DNA from 2 places in the Paenibacillus sp. plas6 genome. Region 1 is predicted to be linked to the other one. Evidence: a T-box and tRNA genes for the amino acid it is inferred to sense, from the RefSeq annotation. Region 1 holds a T-box; the other holds one or more tRNA genes.
The links. A T-box is a leader RNA that pairs with one kind of tRNA and senses whether it is charged. The one in region 1 lies ahead of alaS (alanine--tRNA ligase), so its partner is inferred to be a tRNA-Ala.
Positions count from the first base shown of each region.

Region 2: it has a tRNA-Ala gene. The T-box ahead of alaS (alanine--tRNA ligase) is inferred to sense a tRNA for this amino acid. The anticodon was not compared.

Region 1 is NZ_CM170151.1:3,787,651-3,794,772, reverse strand. It holds gene mltG (endolytic transglycosylase MltG) at 1-759, opposite strand, end outside; gene AC2TDL_RS16695 (DUF1292 domain-containing protein) at 854-1,165, opposite strand; gene AC2TDL_RS16690 (DUF1292 domain-containing protein) at 1,165-1,458, opposite strand; gene ruvX (Holliday junction resolvase RuvX) at 1,475-1,882, opposite strand; gene AC2TDL_RS16680 (IreB family regulatory phosphoprotein) at 1,899-2,159, opposite strand; gene alaS (alanine--tRNA ligase) at 2,206-4,839, opposite strand; T-box leader at 4,887-5,120, opposite strand; gene AC2TDL_RS16670 (AI-2E family transporter) at 5,197-6,264, opposite strand; gene AC2TDL_RS16665 (IS1182 family transposase) at 6,511-7,122, shown strand, end outside.
Region 2 is NZ_CM170151.1:2,909,806-2,916,927, forward strand. It holds gene AC2TDL_RS13000 (ABC transporter substrate-binding protein) at 1-265, shown strand, start outside; gene AC2TDL_RS13005 (MFS transporter) at 349-1,569, opposite strand; gene AC2TDL_RS13010 (HAD family hydrolase) at 1,731-2,405, opposite strand; gene AC2TDL_RS13015 (methyl-accepting chemotaxis protein) at 2,700-4,922, shown strand; tRNA gene AC2TDL_RS13020 (tRNA-Ala) at 5,084-5,159, shown strand; gene AC2TDL_RS13025 (quinone oxidoreductase family protein) at 5,625-6,575, shown strand; gene AC2TDL_RS13030 (MarR family winged helix-turn-helix transcriptional regulator) at 6,583-7,017, shown strand; gene AC2TDL_RS13035 (zinc ribbon domain-containing protein) at 7,110-7,122, shown strand, end outside.

The DNA of each region.
Region 1 (7,122 bases):
GGCGATTGTTAACATATCATGCATTGAAATACCAAGAACATCTAATTGGTCAACCCAATCCTCAGGCAACGTTGCTAACTTATGATCCTGCTCTTTGAGCATACGCAAAATAATTTCTTCTTCTGATACCCCTTTGGCAACTTCATACGTATCAGGGAATAAATAGCCTTCTAGGCGATATTTTGCATTTGCAATATCTTTAGGAATGAAGAGCACCGTTTCTGCTCCAGACCACGATCGATCTTCTTTTGCCAATGCAAGGAACTTTTCTCGATTTACAATGCCTTCACTAGATAACTTATCAGCAATTTGCTCAATTGTATACCCTTCAGGGATAGTAAATTTAACCGTTTCCTCGGCAATAACATCCCCTGCATTTAGCTTCGCGATAACTTCAAGCTTGTCCATACCTGGCCTCAGTTCATATTTTCCTGCCTGGAAGTTTGAACCTTCATCCTTAAGCACCAAATAATATCCAAAAATAAAACTGTTCTTTATTATACCTTTTTCTTCGAGCAGCTTAGCTACACTGTTCGCAGACATTCCTTTACTAATCGTTACTTCAACAGGTGGGCCAGCTTTAGTCGGACTAAGCTGGTTCCATACATAATATAAGCCACTTACAGCAACAACGAGCATTAAAAACAGCAAGGAAAAGCAAACCCAGAAGGAAACAAGCCATACACGTGGTTTTTGGCGCTTTGGCTTCTTTGCTTTGACTGGACCTTGATCCAGTGTTTCCTCTTCAACATGATTCAAAGCTTTGCACCTCTCTTTTTAACATGCATTCAGCTTACGAACAAAATATCGGCAAAAAGAGCGGTCATTAGCCGCCCTTTTTACGAAAAACTTTTCAGTTTTCTTCGTCAACAAAAAATAAATCATCATAGGCTTCTGATACAGCTTCCCACTCATCCTCGTCAACAATGCTTTCAAGTTCAGGCTCAGCCTGATCTTTTATGACTCGCATGAATTGAAGCTCATCTTCGTCTTTAGTTGCCAGCGGCAATAAAGCAACATAGGTGACATCGCCCCATTGAAATTCTTGCTTAATAACGAAGGATACTGCTTCACCGTCATCAGTCAGCAGCTCAATTTCTTTCCCAAATTGCTCATGCAAGGTTGAAACTCGCTGTGGCGATGAGTTTGGATATTGGAATGCCATTATTTTTCCTCCAGCTCTCCAAGCAATGTGTTGAACGTTTCTTCAACAATTGCCCATTCTTCCTCATCATCAATTGTATACAGCTGCAAATCGTCGCCATCCTCTGTGTAGCGGAATGCATACACTTCGTCCTCTTCTTCATTTTCAGAAATAAGAGGAACGACCATCATATATTTCGCGTCTGAGTCATCTACCTCAAATTTCATAATGACTTCGAATTCTTCCTCATTACCATCCTCATCTGGAATATAGATGATTTCTGGCTCATCATAATTATGCTCGTGATTTGACATATTAACCCTCACCTTTTCATTTAGAATCAAGATAATTTTGCAAGATCAGCGTAGCTGCCATCTTGTCAACAACTTGCTTACGTTTTTTAAGACCGACTTCCGCTTCTGCCAATGTGCGCTCTGCTGCAACAGTGGTTAATCTCTCATCCCAAAGGTGAACAGGTATATTTAGCTTTTGCTTGATTTGCTCCGCAAATGCTATGCAAATCTCTCCGCGAGTGCCAATCGTACCATTCATGTTTTTGGGTAGTCCAACCACGACTTCAGAAACTTCATTTTGCTGGGCAAGTTCAGCGATTTTATCAATCTCGCTTCCGTCACGTCTTCGCTCAACAACGGTTAGCCCCTGTGCCGTCCATCGCAAGGCATCGCTAATTGCTACGCCTATACGACGATCGCCATAATCCAACCCCATGACTCTCATCTTGTACGTTACCTCGCTATTTCTTCTTATGCAAGAGATAATAGCGCACAAGCTCTTCGATAAGCTCATCACGCTCTTTCTTGCCAATCAAACTTCTTGCATTATTATGTCGTGGGATATATGCAGGGTCTCCTGACAACAGATAGCCGACGATCTGATTAATCGGATTATAGTCTTTCTCCAACAAGGCATCATATACCTTTAGCAGTACATCCTCTGAGGATTGTTCTCCCTCATTTATTACATTAAACTTCATCGTCTGATCCATTGAACTCATCAGCAACACCCCCTCTAACATAACCACGATACATGGCATATCTCTACTATATCACATTTGCCTGCCCAACTACTACATTTTGCACAAGTTTCAATGCTTCTTCTAACTTATTCACATCTTTACCGCCTGCTTGTGCCATATCTGGACGGCCGCCGCCATTACCGCCGCAATGTTGAGCTGCTTCTTTAATAATTTTTCCAGCGTGGAAGCCTTTTTTCACTAGATCTTGAGATACAGCTGCTGCAAAGTTCACTTTATCCTCACTAGCAGCACCTAGAACGATGACGCTAGTCGGAAGTTTAGTTTTCAACTCATCTACAATATTACGCAAAGCTTCCATATTCGATGCATTAACTTTTGCACATAGTACAGAAATATCTCCAACTTTTTCAACAGCATCAAGTAAAGAACCCGCTTCAATGTGACTTAGTTTGCTTTGCAGCGATTCATTTTCACGTTGTAATTCCTTCACTTGATTATGAATTGCATCAATACGTTTCGGAACATCAGCTACATTGCTTTTTAATTGGTTTGCTGCTTGTTTCAATAGATCAAGCTGAGACTCATAATACAAATATGCATGCTTACCTGTTACTGCTTCAATACGGCGAACACCAGAACCAATTCCGCTTTCTCCAAGCAATTTAAAGATTCCAATTTCTGATGTATTGTTCACATGGCAGCCGCCGCATAACTCGATCGAATATTTTCCAACTTGAACAACGCGAACGATATCACCATATTTCTCGCCGAATAAAGCCATTGCCCCCATAGCTTTCGCTTCATCAATTGGCATTTGCTCAATTACTACCGGTGTACCTAACCAAATTTGCTCATTCACGCGACGCTCAATATCTGCCAATTCCTCAGCTGAAATTGAACCTAGGTGTGAGAAGTCGAAGCGCAGACGTTCACCTTCAACTAGAGAACCTGCTTGGTTAACATGCTCACCAAGCACTTCCTTCAATGCTTTATGCAACAAGTGAGTCGCTGTATGGTTTTTCTCAATATCCTCGCGAACGCTCTTATCCACTGTTGCAGTAACAGCACTATTTACTTTAGCAACGCCTTCAATTACGGAAGCATGATGCAGATTTTGACCATGTGGAGCTTTAGTAACAGTATTTACTTCAATAACAAAGCCTTCGCCTTTAATTAAACCGCGATCGCCAATTTGACCGCCGCTTTCTGCATAGAATGGCGTTGTATCAAGCAGAAGTAAAATATCGTTGCCTGCAGGCACCTCATCAACTAATCTGTCATCAAACACAATCGCTGTAATTGTAGCTTCGGTCTCTAGTTCAGTATAACCAACAAATTGGCTCTTTACTGTCAAATCAGACAATGGACCGCCTTGAACTTTCATTGAGCCTGTATCTTGACGAGCTGCGCGAGCACGTTCACGTTGCGCTTCCATCGCAGCATCAAAGCCCTCGCGATCAACAGTCATGCCATGTTCAGCTGCAAAATCTTCAGTTAAGTCAAATGGGAAGCCATACGTATCGTATAACTTAAATGCATCATCACCATTAATAACTGAAATATTGTCAGCTTTTGCTTGTTCAACCAAATTTGATAGCAGCACTAGACCATCAGATAGTGTTTCGTGGAATCTTTCTTCCTCAGTGCGAATAACTTTCTCGATAAATTCGCGTTTTTCCACAACAGTTGGATAGTATACGCCCATAATATCGCCAACAGTTTTTGTCAATTGGTATAGGAATGGCTTGTTGATGCCAAGTGTTTTTCCGTAACGAACTGCACGACGAAGCAAACGACGAATAATATAACCGCGGCCTTCATTAGACGGCATTACACCATCACCTACTGCAAACGATACAGTACGAATATGGTCAGCAATAACTTTTAATGCAACATCGTGATCATTATTTGTTTTATAAGTTACCCCTGCAATTTTGCAAGTTTCTTTGATAATTGGCATAAATAGGTCTGTATCAAAGTTAGAATCAACGTCTTGTAAAATCGATGCAAAGCGCTCAAGACCTGCACCTGTATCAATGTTTTTGTTAGGAAGCGGCGTATAGCTGCCATCCTTGTTATGATTAAATTGTGAGAATACTAAGTTCCAAACCTCTAGGAAACGCTCATTTTCCCCACCTGGCCAGCACTCAGGATCATTTAGATCGCCATACTTTTCACCGCGGTCGTAGAAAATTTCTGTACATGGTCCGCATGGGCCTTCGCCAATATCCCAGAAGTTATCTTCTAACTTATAAATTCGTTCAGCTGGTAAGCCGATTTTCTCGTTCCATAGTTTGAATGCTTCTTCATCCTCAGGATAAATCGTAACGGATAAACGTTCAGGATCAAAGCCGATCCATTGCTTGTCCGTTAGAAACTCCCAAGCCCAAGTAATTGCTTCTTCTTTGAAATAGTCACCGATTGAGAAGTTACCAAGCATCTCAAAAAACGTATGGTGACGACGAGTTTTCCCTACGTTTTCAATATCATTAGTACGAATACACTTTTGTGAGTTTGCAATTCTTGGATTTTCTGGTTTTACTCGGCCGTCAAAGTAAGGCTTTAATGGTGCCATACCAGCATTGATCCATAAAAGGGATGGGTCGTTATTAGGTACAAGCGATGCGCTTGGTTCAATTTTATGTCCCTTGCTTTCAAAGAACTTTAACCATTTTTCACGAATTTCACTTGCTTTCATTAATTATTTCCTCCTTGATTGTATAAATAAAAAACGCCCCTGCAACATACAGGGACGAAGTTTGTTCGCGGTACCACCCTGGTTATTATCCTAAGATCTAAGCTTAGAACAATCGCCTTCATGAACGATAACGGGTTCAGCCGATGAGTTTGACTCATACTCTGAAAATAGCTTCCGTTATTCTTCATTAGAAGTGCTCTTTCAACCATTTCACTACAAGAAATGAAGCACTCTCTCTGGCTAATGGGCTATAACGTACTGGTTTTCATCAACGTTTTTACATTATGGATAATTCGATTATACAATATGTCTTTTCAAATTATAGCTAGTGCTAGTACCTCTGTCAAATGATGTTTGTTAAATTATTTTTCTCCGCACATAATAGGCAAACATATGCTGAATGATTACTTTGCCTGACGCAAAGATTGGCACTGCTAATATCATACCCATAACACCAGCTAATTGACCGCCTACCAGCACAGCAAAAATTATGACTAGCGGATGAAGATGAAGCGTTCGCCCTACAACTTGAGGGGAAATAATATTGCTCTCTAATATTTGACATACCGTGTTGACGATGACAACCAGCAGCATCATTTTTACAGAAATAGTGGAAGCCATCAATAGGGCTGGTGCTGCCCCGATAAATGGACCGATATAAGGAATGACATTGGTAATTGCTACGATACTCGCAAGCAGCAGTGCGTATGGCATGCCAACCAGTAAATAGCCAATATAAGCAAACGTTCCAATTATGAAGCAGACAAGCAATTGCCCGCGGATATAGCTTCCTAGCGCAGCATCGACATCCTTAAGCAGTCGAATCGTATTTTTGCGATGTGACTTGGGAACATATTTGATTATTGCTCGCTCAAACACGTCGAAATCTTTTAATATATAAAATGCGAGAAACGGTACAACAAATGCAACAAAGAGCGCATTCACCATGTCGCCAATATTGTTAACAAACGTTATCAATGTTTCGGATATTTTTCTCTCTAATAGGACAAGTGACTTATTTACCCCTTCTCGGAAACTTTCTGGCAGCGAGCTATTGTTAATATCAACGACAAGACTTTGCGCGCGCATGGAAAGCTCAGGCAAATGTTTATTTAGCTCCTGCATTTGATCAATAAACATCGGAATGACATTAACAAGCAGCACCGTTATCATGGTGCAAAACACTGCATAAATAAGCAGCACTGCCATCGTTCGCGGCACTTTCCGATCATGCAACATACTGACAATCGGGTTAAGGATATAAGAAATTATCATTGCGACAATAAAAGGGCCTAACACTGCCTTGCAAAAAGCAAAAATAGATAAAAGGATAGGCTTTAGCAAAAGAATTAAATATACGATAAATAAGAGCAAAATTGTATAAATTAAAGCTACAAAAAAACGACTCTTTGTAAATTTGTCCACGTTCCTCACCACCCATTTTTAAGACACTTCCTACCTATTCTGTGCCATTATATGTACAAGTATTCTCGTTAAGCACAGAAAATAGGACATAAAAAGAGCCTGGGACAAAACCCAGCTAAATGAAAGAAAACTCCTGGTGCTCTACAAAGTAGAATGCCAGGAGTTCATTTTTTACATACAAAAGGAACACTTTCTGTTAAAATTTAAGTATCTCACCCCAAAAATTTCAAAAGAAAGGTGTTCCTTATGTTTAAAGATTATAACATGAATCAATTAGTTTTGCCTCTAAATTTAGAAGTTAAATTAGATAAACATGATATCGCATTTGCCATTCATCATTTGGTCGAAAGTATTCCAGATGAAGCGTTTCGTTCGTTTGTTCGTCGTGACGGTTGTCCATCCTATCATCCTCGCATGATGCTCAAGATCATTCTATGTGGCTACACCCAATCTGCCTTTTCTGGTCGTAAAATTGAAGCTCTAACGAAAGACAGTATTCGGATGATGTGGTTGGCACAAGGCTACGAACCTTGCTACCGCACAATCAATCGTTTCCGTGTTCATCCTGAGATGAAGGAATTAATCCGCCAGTGCTTTGTTCAATTTCGCTCGAAGTTAGTAGAAGAAAAGATCATTCACCAAGAAGCGATTTTCATTGATGGTACAAAGATTGAAGCGAATGCCAACAAGTTTACGTTTGTATGGAAAAAAGCCGTGGACAAGCATCATACTCGTCTAATCGAGAAGTCGAATCAATTGTACAACGAGTTATTGGAACAAAAGATTATTCCAGAGCTCGAACATGAGCAGGAACTCTCTACGGAAAACTTGTTGGAGATCGCAGAACACCTCGAACAC
Region 2 (7,122 bases), 880 kb from region 1:
TCAGCGTTATATTACTGAGGAGTTCAAATTTATTCCTGCCTTTACGAATATTCCAGCAGACGAAGAAGTGCTTGGTCAGCTGGCAGCAGAAATTATTAAATACAGCAAAGAAGGCAAAACAATTAGCTGGAACTGGTTCAAGTTCCCAAGCGGCGAAGCATCCAGCAACAAGTTTGGCGATGCAATGCAAGCTTATATCGGCGGACAATATTCTAAAGAGGAATTGCTTGACAGCTTCCAAAAAACTTGGGATGAGCTAAAATAAAAATTCGTAAATGAAAGAGACTGATGCAGTTGTTGTGAAGGTATCAACAATGCATCAGTCTTTTTTTAAAATCAAGAGAGATATTAATTTACTTGCTGTTTCGATTTTGGCTTAATGCCAAACAATGCTAGCAGTATCGCAATTCCAGCTAGTCCTGCACATAAATAAAAAAACGGATCGGCTGTAGGAGTTAACATTATAGAGGCTATAGGCGGTCCAGCCGCTACTCCAATAAACCGAACACTACTGTAAAATGAAGTAACCGTACCTCGCACTTCTTTTTCAATCCCTTCAACAATTAGTGCATCAAGACAAGGCAGCGACACACCGATACCTAGAGAGCCAATCGCAATATATACAATATCCATTACCAACGATTTTTCGCCAAGCCAAACCATTACAAGCAACATCGCAGTTATAATTATTACACCGCAGAAGTTAAACCATTTCATTCGTTTTTGCTTATTACTTATTAGTTTTCCTGTGATAAAGGATGCAATACATAAAGCCGTAGTAGGAATTGCTAGGACGATCCCTTTCCATATTCCTTCAATTCCATACTTATCCTCTGCGATGCTAGATAAATAAAACAATGTTCCAAATACAATAAACATACCTATCCCGCCTATTGCAAATGTTGCATATAACCAGCGACCTTTATCGGCAAACAACTGTTTAATTTCATGAACATAAGTGCGAACTAGCATGGAAGGAGTTGTTGTGTCTTTATCTTTTGGCACTTTCACCATAAAGGCAACCATTAAAATAGAGACTAAACATAAAACGGGAATTGCCCAAAATGGCAGAAACCATACGAACATTGCTAACAGTGAACCTAATAGGGGGCTTAACACTTTGCCAAACGTATTTGCGGTTTCAATAAATCCTAGTCCTTGGCTAACATCACGCTCCTGCTTAAACATGTCGCCAATGAGCGGCAAAACAATCGGTGCTGCACCTGCTGCACCAACTCCTTGAATAAATCTGCCAATTAAAATCCAAGAATAAGCATGATCAAACCAAGTTGCAGCAATTGCAGCGACTAATCCTCCGATTCCAGTAAGTGCAAGGGAAGGGAGGATAATTTTAATACGACCAAAACGATCAGAAAGGAAACCTGCTACAGGGATTAAAAAGATAGCAACAATGGAGTATACCGTAATGACCAAGCTAATTTGAAATGAACTTACCTTTAACTGATGACCCATCGCGGGGAGAACTGGAATTAGCATGGAATTTCCTAAGGTCATAATTAATGGGATTGACGAAAGAGCAACGAGGCTTATTTTTTGCGAACTCTCCATTACAAATAAACAGACTCCTTTCAGAATACTTGCAGGCAAGAAGCTCTGTTGATTTGTATTCCCTGAAGAGAGCATTTTAATGCATAGGCCTTACTTTATAAATAAGTTAACTGATTTGTAAAAACAACCTTTGTCTTCTATTCATTCACCGACAACGTTTATTACTTTGGATAAGTGTAGAAAAATGGCTTTGTAAGCAGCTCATTAAAGTCTAATTCCTCTAAGCTGTTGATGCGACGATGCGGCATATCAAAGGTTAAGCTGCTTGTTATCGTGTTAGGAACAACTAGACAAGCTAAGCCTGCTGCCACTGCTGCTTTTGCTCCGTTAGGAGAATCCTCAATTGCAACCGCTTCTTCGGGCTTTACCCCTAATGCTTGCACTGCTTGGATATATAATTCTGGATGAGGCTTAACCTGACTCACATCATCTGCTGTACGAATAATATCAAAATAGTTTAATAAGCCGAGTTCTTGCAAATGTCGTTCCACCCATAAACGATCTGAGCTAGAAGCCACAGCTAGTTTTAAGCCTGCACGACGAGCTTGCTGCAAAAAGTTCACTACTCCAGCCCGTACTGTTTCCTCTTTCATTAATTCATCATACTTCATACGGACTTGCTGCTTAAATTCATCAGGGTCGACTTGAACATTCAGCTCATTAATTAAATAGGTATATGGATTAAATGCATTTATGTGAGTACCGATACAGCTTGAATAAAGCTCCAATGACAGATCTGCTCCATATTGTTGATACAGTTCCTTTAGTGCGACATACCATGCTGTTTCTGTATCAATAATTGTTCCATCTAAATCAAAAATAATTGCTTTTAACATGCCTTCCCTCCCTAATAAACTTTTAAGCAAGCTAATATTTAAATTTGTTATTTAGTTCTAGTAAAACCATATCACGGAAATAAAAAACTCGTCAAATAGACTCTGCAATTCATTTTATCGTGCTCTGATTACAAATTTTAATTGTCTTTACTTGTGTTATTTAAATAAATTTTTATCTTATTGCGAAGAAAATAGCATTTGTTGCTCGACGATTATCGACAAGAAAATATGAGATGAGTATAATTTTTACATAATAAGTAATGTATAGTTACATACTTAGAGTGAGGGATGCTTATGTTTGACTGGATAGGATGGAAAAAGGGCTTTCCACTTTGGATCTCTTGGCGATTAAATTCACATACACATGACGATGTACGTGATATATTCGAAGGGATAGCTCAAACAAGAAAAGAACTATTAATCCAATGGGCAGAACTGTACTGGGGGTATTTAGATCGCGCATTAGGTCAAATTCAACATGAGCTAGAAAAATCAGATACAGATGAAGTAAGCCGTGAACGTTGGGAGCAGCAGTTTGAAGCTATGCGTATGAGAGCAATAGATTTCTCAGAGCTATTTGTACTAAATAACAACTTTGAAGTCATTGCATCAACCTATCAGGCGCATTATGGCAAAACATACGATAAAAATAGTGCCATTGCTAAAGGTTTAGAATATGCTACTGCTACAGATAACGGTCGTAAATGCTTATTTGGACCATTTGCTGATCCATTAACACTGGAAATTGGACCAAGCACATCATCTTTTCATGATGAGATGACTTTATTATTTATTGCTCCAATTGTAGTTCGGGAAAAACGTATTGGATTACTTTGCGGACGAGTGCCAAACGATGTTGTTGGCGACTTAATTCAACGCGAATCAGGTCATGTTTACCCTGATTCTGGTGATAACTACATATTTATGGCTAAGCCAGCCCTTAACGTGCATATTTCTCCAGGTACTGCACTTTCGCGTAGCCGCTTTGAAGACCGCACGTTCACGTTAGGGGATAATTTGAAAGATGGTGTTCCAACTGATTGGGGAACAGTAAAAATTGAAAAGCATACAGAGCTGGAAATTATGTTTACTGACCCAGCAACAGGTCAGCTGCATCCTGGCGTAGCCAATACGATCGCAAATGGTAGCAATTTATTTGTCGCTTTTCCTGGTTACTCCGATTATCGTCATATTCCCGTTATTGGCAAAGGGATAACTTTTCAAATGCCGCACAACCCAGATCTATGGGGGATGATGTGTGAGGGTGATCTTGAGGAAGTTTATCGCAATCGCGGGATCGTTTGGCGTATGACGAAGCTGCTTGTACCGTTGTTATGTTTAATGATGGTAATTTCCGCTTTAGCATCAGGATTAGCACAATATTTTGGCATTAATTCTCCATTCTTATTGTCTAGCATTACAGCAGCAGTCAATATTCCTTTTATTGCACTTATTGTCTTCCTCGTAAAAGCAAAAGTTACTTTTCCAATTTCTAAGCAGCTATGGGAAATTAACCGTTTTATCCGTCGTAATGCAGAGGGGAGAGGGGATTTGACGCAGCGTCTGCAAGTGAATAGCTTTGCAAGAGATGAAATTGGGGATCAAGCGAAATGGCTAAATAATTTTATTGACTCGCAAGAAGGCATTATGATTCAAGTTAAGCAAGCGGCTGATGATGTGCGTTCAAATCAGCATGAGCTGTATGAATCAACAGGAACAACAGCGAAAACTACTCAGCGTGTAAGTAATCGTGTTGAAAAAATGCTTGTAGGCATTCGCAAGCAGCTGCAGGATTTAGATGTTGCGAAAGATGTAGTCGGAGATATGAAGCTAACCTTACAGCAGCTTGAACAGCATGCAGCAGCACAAATTGCTGTAGCGCAAGAGGAAATTGAAAAAATTAAAGGTAAAATGTCACATATTTCACATCATGTAAGCAACACCAATGACAGTATTAATTCCTTTGTTGAGACGACCCGCAGCATAGAGGAAGTATTGCAAATTATTGAAAATATTTCTTCGCAGACGCATTTGCTTGCACTTAATGCTTCGATTGAGGCAGCGCGTGTCGGCGAACATGGTAAAGGCTTTGCCGTCGTTGCTTCGGAAATTCGCAAGCTGTCGGAAAGTACTCGTGAATCCGTTGAGCAAATTCAAGGGATTATTGAGGAAGTTTATAAGGGTGCAGTTGAGGCTCAACGGTTTATGGAGGAAGGGAATGAGGTCGTCGCAGAAGGCGAGGAGCTTATTGCAGCAGCAACGAACTTGCTACGTCAAGCGAATGAAGGAGAAAGTCAAAAAGCAAAAATTATCGATGAGGTTGTGTTGCTGATGGAAAATATAACAGCAGTCAGCATTGGCAATCGTAAGCTTTCTACTGAAGCGGAGGAGCAAGTTGCAGAATTGCAGCAGGACTTTTTACGCGTGCAACAAGCCTCCGAAGATGTGGAATCAATTGCCGCATTTTTGCAGCAGCTTATTGGTCAATTTAAGCTGAATGAAGGCAAGCGTCGCTAAGCTTTCATAGATTTATACATTAGTCGATAATGGAGGTAGATTCCCCTTGTCTTAATCGTGCGACAAGGGGAGTTCTTGTCTTTACAATAATGAACTTAAAAACTATCTTTTGTAAAAGGAATGGTTTTGCTATAATTTTTCTAGAAATAAATAAGAGATATGGGGCATTAGCTCAGCTGGGAGAGCGTTGCACTGGCAGTGCAAAGGTCAGCGGTTCGAACCCGCTATGCTCCACCATTTTGCAAGCAACCTGAAAAGGTTGTTTTTTTATTTATAAAATGAATGATTTTCTTCGCAAATGCCTCAGGTTGATTAAAGTGAGAAGTGAATAAACGGGATATTTCTTCTTTTGTCAATCTATAAGATAACAGACCAAACACAATAGAGGTTGTTTGGAGCAATTACAGAGAATCAATTAACTATAGATGCACTTCCCCAATTGTCTGATAAGGTATACGAAGAAGTTTATATCATTCATTATAAGGAAAAGTTAAAAGAAGTTTTCTAAAATCAAAGTGAAATTGATTTCTCAGATAGAAGAAAGACTTAACAATAGCTGTCGCATTTAGTTTGACAAAAATATTATTTTAAAAGTTTTACAAAAATTTTTTTTTGCAAAATATGTGCATAATGCACATATTCATGCTATAGTATTTATGTGCATTATGCACATATTTTGTTGCAGAGGAGAGTTTGATAACGATGAAGGCAGCGATTGTGAATCGTTTAGGAGCAACTCCTGTATTGGGTGAATTTGCAGCACCAGAAGCAAAACAAGGTCAAGTGGTGGTAAATGTTAAGGCGGCAGCATTAAGCAGGCTAAGTAAGTTTCGTTCGATGGGGAAGCATTATTCATCTGATGTTCAATTTCCAATGATAGCTGGTATGGACGGAGTCGGTACTTTGCAGGATGGCACTCGCGTTTATTTTGCATTTCCAATTGCTCCATATGGCAGTTTAGCGGAACAAACCATTGTGAAACAGAATATGCTCATTCCTTTACCGGATGAACTTGATGATGGATTAGCGGCCGCAATAGCCAATCCAGGGATGTCGTCATGGGCAGCTTTAATCTTTAGAGCTCATTTTAAACCTGGTCAAACGGTATTAATCAATGGCGCAACTGGTGCTTCAGGCAGCTTAGCTGTGCAAATCGCTAAGCATATAGGAGCGAAAAAAGTTATCGCTGTTGGACGCAATGAGGCAAAACTGCGACTACTGGATGCGGACGAAGCCATTGCTTTTGATATGACAAATGATGAAGGGAAGAAGGCATTTGAGCAGGCATTGCAGCCTATTGTGTCAGAAGGGGTAGATGTAGTTTTAGACTATCTGTGGGGAGACAGTGCACTAGTCATTATGTCCGCTATTGCCCACGCTAATGTTAGAACAACTCGCTTTGTCAGTATTGGCACCTCGTCAGACCAAGAGAGCATCCAATTGCCTTCCTCGTTACTTCGTGCATCAACTCTTGAGCTAATAGGCAGTGGAGGCAGAAGTGTATCATTTGTTGATATGCTGGCATCTGCAAGAAGTGTATTTGATTTGGCGGCAAAAGGTTTAATTCATATTGCTACAGCAGAATATAACTTGAAAGATATTGAAGCTGCATGGAATGCACCCTTGACTCCTCGCCCAGTAATCCGCATATAATAACTACATGGAACATAAAATTTTTGAAGCGATTATTGAATTAGTTTCTATCATAAATCGAAGCGATCGGGATCAGAATATGATCGAGCGCGCTGGTGTACATTTGGATCCGGCAGCTTTTCGCGTTCTCGTCGGTATTGGTCATCTTAAAGCAACTAGTGTTGGGGATTTGGCTGATAAAATGGGACGAAATTATTCCAGCATCAGTCGCCAAATTGATAAATTAGAGGCAGCAGGGCTAGTGAAAACATACCCATCAGCCGAAGATTCTCGTATTCGTGTATCTGAATTAAGCGAAAAAGGGAAGGAGATTTATTCAATTATTCAAAGTACCAGAAAGCAAATGATGTCTGACGCATTAAGTGATTGGAAAGCGGAGGATAAAGCCGGCTTATTAAATGGTTTAACCCGTTTAATTGATTCAATTAACAAATTCGAATAAATAAACTGAAATCATTTCGGCGAAACTTATTTAAACGGAAACCGTAAATAAAACCAAAGCTTTTTATTTAGAAAATACGAGGGTGAACCAATATGAATCATAATC